DNA from 2 places in the Priestia sp. P5 genome. Region 1 is predicted to be linked to the other one. Evidence: riboswitches for the same ligand, from Rfam matches in the RefSeq annotation. Region 1 holds a riboswitch; the other holds the start of a gene.

Region 1 (4,219 bases):
GCTTCTGTTGGATCACTTGTAAACTGCGACCGATATACAAACGCAACTTTCTGTGCCTGATCGGTCATCGCATCAATAATTTCTTTTACGCCGTGTCCGATACTTGCTGTAACTGCCCCTGACGAAGCATCTATGTACCTTTTTCCATCTTGGTCGTACAAATAAATTCCTTTTCCATATGAAATAACTGGGTAGTCATCGTCGAGCAGCGGCTTTATCACATGGGTCTTATTCATTTCCGCACTCTCCTTTCAAACACATACTCTTATTAAACTGTATGCTGAAAAGAAGAGTTTCTTGCCAATAAAAAAAGCCCTAGCATATAGCTAGAGCTTTTGCGCTTATTAAGCCGATTGCGTTACAGATTTATCCATACGCTTTGCTTCTGACTCAGCCACAATAACGGCACACGCAGCGTCTCCCGTAATATTTACAGATGTACGAAGCATATCAAGCAAGCGATCAATTCCGATAATCAATCCGATACCTGCTACAGGCAGGCCAACCGAACTCAGTACCATTGCTAGCATAATGAGACCAACTCCCGGCACACCTGCTGTACCAATACTAGCAAGCACCGCTGTCAATACAACCGTCACAAGAGCCCCCAGCGATAGGTCAACGCCGTATACTTGTGCAATAAAAATAGTCGCTACACCTTGCATAATTGCCGTTCCATCCATGTTAATGGTAGCACCTAACGGCTGAACAAAACTGCTGATGGACTCCGGGACACGAAGATTTTTCTGTGCCACATTCATTGAAATCGGAAGCGTTGCATTACTGCTTGATGTACTGAAGCCAACTGTCATCGCAGGAGCAAAACCTTTAAAAAATTCAATTGGGTTGCGTCTGGCCATAAGAGCGACAGTTCCACCATACGTTACGATTGAATGGATGAACAGCGCGAGCACGACTACAATCATGTATAGACCCATCGCTTTAATTGCCTCCCAGCCTTGACTTCCAACCGCTGTTGCAAGAAGACCAAATGTTCCGTAAGGAGCAAACTTCATCACTAGATTTACAAGGTACATCATTAATTCATTGCCTTGCTCTAGTAAATTGTAAAGCCCTTTTGTTTTACTTCCAAGCATCGTAATACCAAAACCGATAAAGATAGAGAAAACGATAAGTTGAAGCATATTCCCTTCAGCCATCGCTTGAATTGGATTGACTGGAATCATATTTAAGAATGTCTCTCCAACCGGCGGTGCTTTTTCGGCTTCAAAAGAAGCGTTTTTTGTATCAAAAGATCCAAACGTACCCGGTTTAATTGCATAAGCTAAAATTAAACCGATAATAATCGCAACGGTTGTTGTAACTAGGAAGTAGGAAACTGTTTTAGCCCCGATTCTTCCTAGTTTTTTAGGATCTCCTAAACCTGCTACACCTAAAGTGATCGAGAAAAACACAATTGGTACAACAAGCATTTTAATTAAGCTTAAGAAAATTTGGCCAAGCGGTGTAAACAAGTACTTGTCCAGCGGAGCAAAAGCACTTGGAGCAAAAGCATTAATCAACACTCCTACAACAGCACCAGCAATTAGCGCGATAATAATTTTTGTCGATAGCTTCATAGATTTACCTCCCGTAAATAAATTATATTAGAATGATTCTAACTACCATACTTATTTTACCATGCATTGAGAACGATAACACTCAAAATATACAATATATTAAAAATTTTCAGATTAATAGTTTAGGAATATTTTAGCTATACAAAAAACCATGAGAATATCATGGTTTCATAGACCTGTTATTCCCTCACTGAATGCTTACGGAGTTAGCTGTCGGATTCGGGTACGTGAGTTACCCCACTTGATTCATTCAAGATTCACCCCAAGTACATTACGCACAAATATGGGTCCCCCGTTCTCTTATAAAACAAAAGAGATTAAGCAAATAATTTTTTTAAATGTTTTTTCATGATAATAATTGTTACTTTAATTAAAATTCATTTTATATGATCCTGTCAACTTTTTATTCAAAAATAATGCAGTATTTTATCATAAAAAGTTGAGAATTGTTGTATTTTAAAATATTCACATCATATTCTAATAAAACACAAACACTTATTTAACAAGACTTACAATCTAATAGATAAAAAATTAACTCAAAAAATAGTTTGTGAAGTGAACTTTCTTCTCATTAAATTCCATTCATAAATTTGCATAATTATTCTAACGTACGCGTACTTTGCTGCTTCCATAAATATTTTACTCATCAAAAAAACAACTCTTTCCAACTGTTGATTTTATCCTTATTGTACTGCTTGATATAAACTCCCTAAAATTTCACTGACTTTATTGATAGAAAGAAATGGACATTATCAATTCGCCTTATTCTATTTAATTCTGCTCACGATAGACGTACGGATTCCGTAATTTTTTTAAAAAAAGAGCGGGTAATTATCATATAAAACTATCGGAGTTTGAGCGGTACAAGTTCTTTGCTTTTTACTTATTCGCTCTCATTATTTAACACATATAAAAAAAGAGGCCGTGACGGCCTCTTTTTCTTATACAGTAACAGGTTCAGAACTTGCTTTGCGATTCTTTAATTTTTCAACAATGTCACGCGCTACCCACACACCGCACGCACTTGCCTGCGCGAGTCCTCGCGTAATACCAGCTCCGTCTCCTCCCACGTATAAACCAGAGATTTCAGTTTCAAACTTATCGTTTAGCTTTGGACGAGCTGAATAAAATTTCGCTTCTACACCGTAAAACAGCGTATGTTCAGAAGCTAAACCAGGCGTTACATGATCCAGTGCTTCTGTCATTTCAATTAAGCTTTTCATCGTATTGTAAGGAAGCACTAAGCCCAAGTCACCCGGTACAGCTTCTTTTAACGTTGGTTCTAAAAAGCCTTCTTTAATTCGATTCGCTGTTGAACGACGGCCCTTTAGAATATCTCCATACTTTTGAACAACTAAGCCCCCGTTTGACAGCATATTAGCTAACCTTGATACTTCGTGCGCATATTCGTTTGGTTGATCAAATGGATCCGAAAATTTATGAGAAACAAGCAGCGCAAAGTTCGTATTTTGACTTCCAAGCTTCGGATCTTTGTATGCGTGTCCATTTGCTAACATAATACCTGAATGATTCTCTACTACCACATGTCCTGAAGGATTGCTGCAGAACGTTCTGACTCTTGTACCTACAGACGTATTGTAAATGAATTTCCCTTCGTACAAGTGCTTGTTGATTTCTTCCATAACAACGTTGGATGTTTCTACTCGAACGCCGATGTCCACTTGATTGTTAATCATTTTTAAACGGCGTTTTTTTAGTAAGTCGCTCATCCACTTCGAGCCGTCTCGACCTGGTGAAACAACCACTTTATCAGCCGTAATTCTTTCACCGTTTTTCAATTCAATACCGCGCACGATATGCTGACCGTCTTCTTTTTCTGTTATTAAATCGGCTACTTCCGTTTTATACTGCATATCAATTTTTTCTTTTAAGTATTCATAAATGCTTTTTAAAATTTCTAAATTTTGCTCTGTTCCTAAATGACGCACCTGGGCACGCAATAGCTTTAAACCTGCTGCGTATCCGCGTTTTTCAATTTCACGAACTTTATCAGTTAACGGATCCGTAATCGTATCGGTTGCTCCGTGTTTTAAATTAATTTCATCCACATATTTAATTAAATCTACCACCTGTGATTCAGACAGATAATCCGTCATCCAGCCTCCAAATTCACTTGTGATATTAAATTTCCCGTCTGAATATGCGCCGGCTCCACCAAAACCATTTGTGATAGAACAAGCAGGCAAACAGCCAGCAAACTCTTTTTTGCCAACCGCAGGCGGACATTTTTCAATTTTTTTCTGAAGAATCGGACAATTACGTCGATAGATATCGTGTCCTTTATCGATTAATAAAATAGTTGCTTCCGGTAATTTTAACGTTAACTCATAGCAAGTAAAAATCCCAGCGGGTCCTGCCCCTACCACAATAACATCATAATTTGAGTTCATTGTACATTCTCCCATCATCTTTTTTCTTTGGGTAAAAGATAAAAGTCATTGACCGAATTTTCTTTTTTTATTATCATTCGGTTATTTTCTAGCCATTTGATAATATATCAAAAACAAATCCTTTAGTCAACAATATATACGAACATTAAAATAAAAATATAAAAAAACATTCGTTTTTATTCCAGTCAAATAAAAACCAGTGAACGAATAGCAAGCGCTATGAAATGT
Region 2 (4,219 bases), on a different contig from region 1:
AGTAAAGAGGATGGAAAAAACATAATGATTTAGTCATTTTTTTACACCAAAGAAAAATAGTCTAGATGATTCATTTTTAGCTAACGGCCCGGAATTTATACCGAACATAGCGACTGCTTTTTAAAACAAATAAAAGCTGATATCTTGTTTTTTTGGTTATAGCATGTAAGGTTTTTATTACAAATTATTAAAGATTCTTATCTTTTTGCAAATACACATTGTATTTCATAGTTTTAACAATTATGATAAAAAAGCAAGTGTCAAAATAGGAAAATAGTTGAGCATGTAAAACGAAGCGATAAGCTTATTAATTTGAAAGAAAGGCAAGGTACATAGCTTTATGTGGGAAATTATTGTAGCAATCATTTTAGGGATTGTAGAAGGTTTAACAGAGTTTGCTCCTGTTTCGTCAACTGGGCATATGATTATTGTGGATGACCTGTGGTTAAATTCAAAAGAATTATTTTCATCTCCAGTAGCTAATACATTTAAAATTGTTATTCAGCTAGGGTCGATCTTAGCAGTAGTTGTTATTTTTAAAGATCGTTTTATTAATTTATTAGGATTGGGAAAAAAGCCAGCTGCTCCAATTGGACCGACAAATCGCTTGAATTTAATGCAGGTAATTGTTGGGCTGTTACCCGCAGGAGTGTTAGGACTTTTGTTTGATGATTACATTGATGAACATTTGTTTTCTTTAAATACGGTGCTAATTGGCTTAGTAGTCGGAGCTGTATTAATGATTCTAGCAGATTTGTTTGGACCTAAACGTCCGCGTGTAGAAACGGTGGACCAAATGTCTTATGGACAAGCACTGGGTATAGGACTGTTTCAATGTATTGCTCTTTGGCCAGGCTTTTCTCGCTCAGGCTCAACGATTTCAGGAGGAGTTCTTCTTGGAATGAGCCATAAGGCAGCCGCAGATTTTACATTTATTATGGCAGTGCCAATCATGGCAGGAGCAAGTGGACTTTCATTGGTTAAAAACTGGCAGTATTTCACATCAGATGCGCTACCGTTTTTTATTGCTGGTTTTATCAGCGCCTTTATTTTTGCGCTGGTATCTATTCGCTTTTTCCTGAAATTAATTAATCGTATCAAATTAGTACCATTTGCACTATATCGAATTGTTTTAGCAGCTATTCTATATTTTGTATTTTTATAAAATAAACACGCGAGTTCTTTAGTCCTTTAAACTTCTAATAGAGACTCAAAGAGCAAGAAAAAGCTATTGCAATGTTGCAATAGCTTTTTTGCATAAATATATATTATCGCCTTTTGAAAGCGTTTTATAAACATGGGTATTGACAAAACGTGTCGAAAAATAGTAAATTAATATTTGTGCAGTATAAAGTTAAGTAAAAGTAAGACTTCTGTTTAGTTTTATTGACTGTAAAAAACGTATGACAACGTATAGATCGTTTTAATTTTATAAAAACTGAATAATAAGCTTAATCGTATAGAGCGGGGGAATCATTATCGGCAGTAAAGCTGCCTTGGGGTGAATCCTTACAAAAGGTAGGAAACTCTCAATTCCGAATCCGACAGTTAACCCCGTTTGCTTCATTGAGAGAAAGAGCCCAAAATAGCGTAAGTAAAAGGCTGTTCTTTCTTAAGAATAGTCTTTTTTTGTTTTTTCAGAAAAGTATATACAAATGTCATACATCTTTGGGGAGGTACATCTATGAAAAAAATTCGTTTTGGTTTGGCTACGCAGATTTTTACCGGTTTAATCCTTGGTGTTCTTGTAGGGGTAATTTGGTTTAACGATCCGCGTGTAGTAACATACCTACAGCCGCTAGGAGACCTATTTTTAAGATTAATCAAGATGATTGTTATTCCAATTGTTATCTCAAGCTTAGTCGTTGGAGTTGCAGGAGCAGGGAGCGGTAAACAGGTCGGAAAGCTCGGCGTTAAAACCATTCTCTATTTTGAAATTATTACGACTTTTGCAATTGTAATCGGTGTATTGATTGCTAATATTTTTCACCCTGGGCAAGGTGTAGACATTCATTCAGCACAGAAGAGTGATATTTCACAATACGTTGAAACATCCGAACAGCAAGAAGGAAAGTCAGTGGCTGAAACTTTCTTACACATTGTTCCGACAAACTTCTTCCAGTCAATTGTTGAAGGAGACATGCTAGCAATTATCTTCTTTACAGTGTTGTTTGCACTTGGAGTAGCAGCAATTGGGGAAAGAGGAAAGCCAGTTGTACAATTCTTCGACGGCGTTTCTCACGCAATGTTTCACGTGGTAAACCTTGTAATGAAAGTGGCTCCAATTGGTGTATTTGCTTTAATTGGTGTAACGGTTTCAAAATTTGGCTTAGATTCACTCCTTTCATTAGGAAAGCTTGTTATCTTAGTTTATTTAGCGCTAATTTTCTTCCTACTTGTTGTATTAGGAGGAATTGCGAAATGGGCAGGAATTAACATCTTCCACTTATTCCGCTATATGAAAGATGAACTGTTGTTAGCATACAGTACATCTAGCTCTGAGACAGTTCTTCCGCGTATTATGGAAAAACTTGAAAAGATGGGCTGTCCAAAAGCTATCGTATCGTTCGTTGTACCAATCGGTTATACATTTAACCTAGATGGTTCCGTTCTTTATCAAGCGATTGCAGCGTTATTCTTAGCGCAAGTGTATGGTATTGATTTAACGATCGTTCAACAGCTGACGCTCATTCTTGTATTGATGGTTACATCTAAAGGAATGGCTGCAGTGCCAGGAACATCATTTGTTGTATTACTAGCTACTCTTGGAACAATCGGTGTTCCCGCAGAAGGATTAGCCTTCATCGCCGGAGTAGACAGAATCATGGATATGGCACGTACGGTTGTTAACTTAGTAGGAAACACACTAGCAGCAATTGTAATGTCTAAATCAGAAGGCAAATTTGACCCTAAAAAAGGTACAGAGGTCATGAGGGCCGGCTAATTTATAAATTAAAAAGCTACTTATTCTATTCAAAAAATTAGAATAAGTAGCTTTTTTCATAATAATCCCTTTATTATTATGGGAATTGACCCTATAATATGTAACATCAGGTATAAAAATATCCAAATTTTATTCTTACATAAAGCAGTCACTGGTTCCTTTCTTTATCAGTAAATATAGAGATAGCTTAGCTAGTAGGGGGATAGTAGAGTATGTGGAAAAAGCGAATATGGGTCATCGCCTCGATAGTAATCGTATGTTTGTTAATCCCTTACAGTTTACCGATTGTGTTTGCTTTATTAACAGCATTAGCACTTGAGGGTATTGTTCAAAAATTGCATCAATCTTTTAAAATGAAGAGAGTCTATGCAGTGCTTATGACCTTCATTTTATATGTTGTTTCGCTCATACTTATTGGATTTTTTATTGTTCGGACAATCGTTACGCAAGTGGTTGCTCTTTCAAAAATAGCGCCTTCCTTTGTAAAAGAAATCTATGAAACCGCGATTTATCCAACTATTATTAAGTGGAAATACTATTCAAACGCTCTTCCTACAGAAGTGATTTCTTCTATCGAGCGCACGCTTGAAAAAACCGTAAATTCATTAGATTCTCTATTAAAAAGTACCGTAGAAATCATCATTAGCTTTGCCGCTACTGTTCCTGGGTTTCTATTAGAGTTTCTTATTTATTTAGTAGCACTTGTATTTATCAGCCTTGAGCTGCCTGCTATTAAAAATAAAATTAAGTCATTTTTAACAGAAGAAACGAAATATAAGCTACAAGTTGTCATCACTCAGCTTATCCAAGCGGGGGTTGGTTTTATCAAGGCACAAATTATCTTAAGTGTCATGACGTTTGTAATGGCTTATGTAGGGCTTTGGCTATTAGATGTTCCGTATACCGCGCTTCTTAGTTTATTAATTGTAATTGTCGATATCTTACCAATCCTTGGGACAGGCTCGGTGCTCGTTCCATGGGGGATTTTTGCTCTTACTCAAGGACATGACTCATTAGCAATCGGCTTATTTATTCTATTTGGAGTCATTACGGTAGTAAGACGTGTAGTAGAACCAAAAGTATTTTCTACAAATATGGGCATTTCACCTTTGGCTGCACTAGTTAGTTTGTACATTGGATTTAAACTTTTAGGCTTTGTCGGATTATTTTTAGGACCGGCTTTAGTTATTTTATACGATGCTCTTCGTAAAGTAGGTATTATTCAAATTAACTTTAAACTATAAAAGCGCTGGATAAAACTAGCGCTTTTTTTTA

Evidence for each region. Region 1 has a riboswitch for cyclic di-AMP ahead of MMB69_RS04335 (dicarboxylate/amino acid:cation symporter). Riboswitches for the same ligand answer to the same signal wherever they lie in the genome.
Region 2: linked by a shared signal. The riboswitch ahead of MMB69_RS26085 (cation:dicarboxylate symporter family transporter) and the one ahead of MMB69_RS04335 (dicarboxylate/amino acid:cation symporter) in region 1 are both predicted to bind cyclic di-AMP.

The regions. Positions count from the first base shown of each region.
Region 1 is NZ_JAKWFJ010000001.1:848,424-852,642, reverse strand. Features, by position in the region: gene MMB69_RS04340 (aspartate aminotransferase family protein) at 1-236, opposite strand, end outside; gene MMB69_RS04335 (dicarboxylate/amino acid:cation symporter) at 345-1,580, opposite strand; cyclic di-AMP (ydaO/yuaA leader) riboswitch at 1,760-1,914, opposite strand; gene MMB69_RS04330 (NAD(P)/FAD-dependent oxidoreductase) at 2,522-3,991, opposite strand; gene MMB69_RS04325 (ATP-binding protein) at 4,209-4,219, opposite strand, start outside.
Region 2 is NZ_JAKWFJ010000008.1:30,304-34,522, forward strand. Features, by position in the region: gene MMB69_RS26080 (undecaprenyl-diphosphate phosphatase) at 341-1,165, shown strand; cyclic di-AMP (ydaO/yuaA leader) riboswitch at 1,439-1,578, shown strand; gene MMB69_RS26085 (cation:dicarboxylate symporter family transporter) at 1,685-2,944, shown strand; gene ytvI (sporulation integral membrane protein YtvI) at 3,157-4,188, shown strand.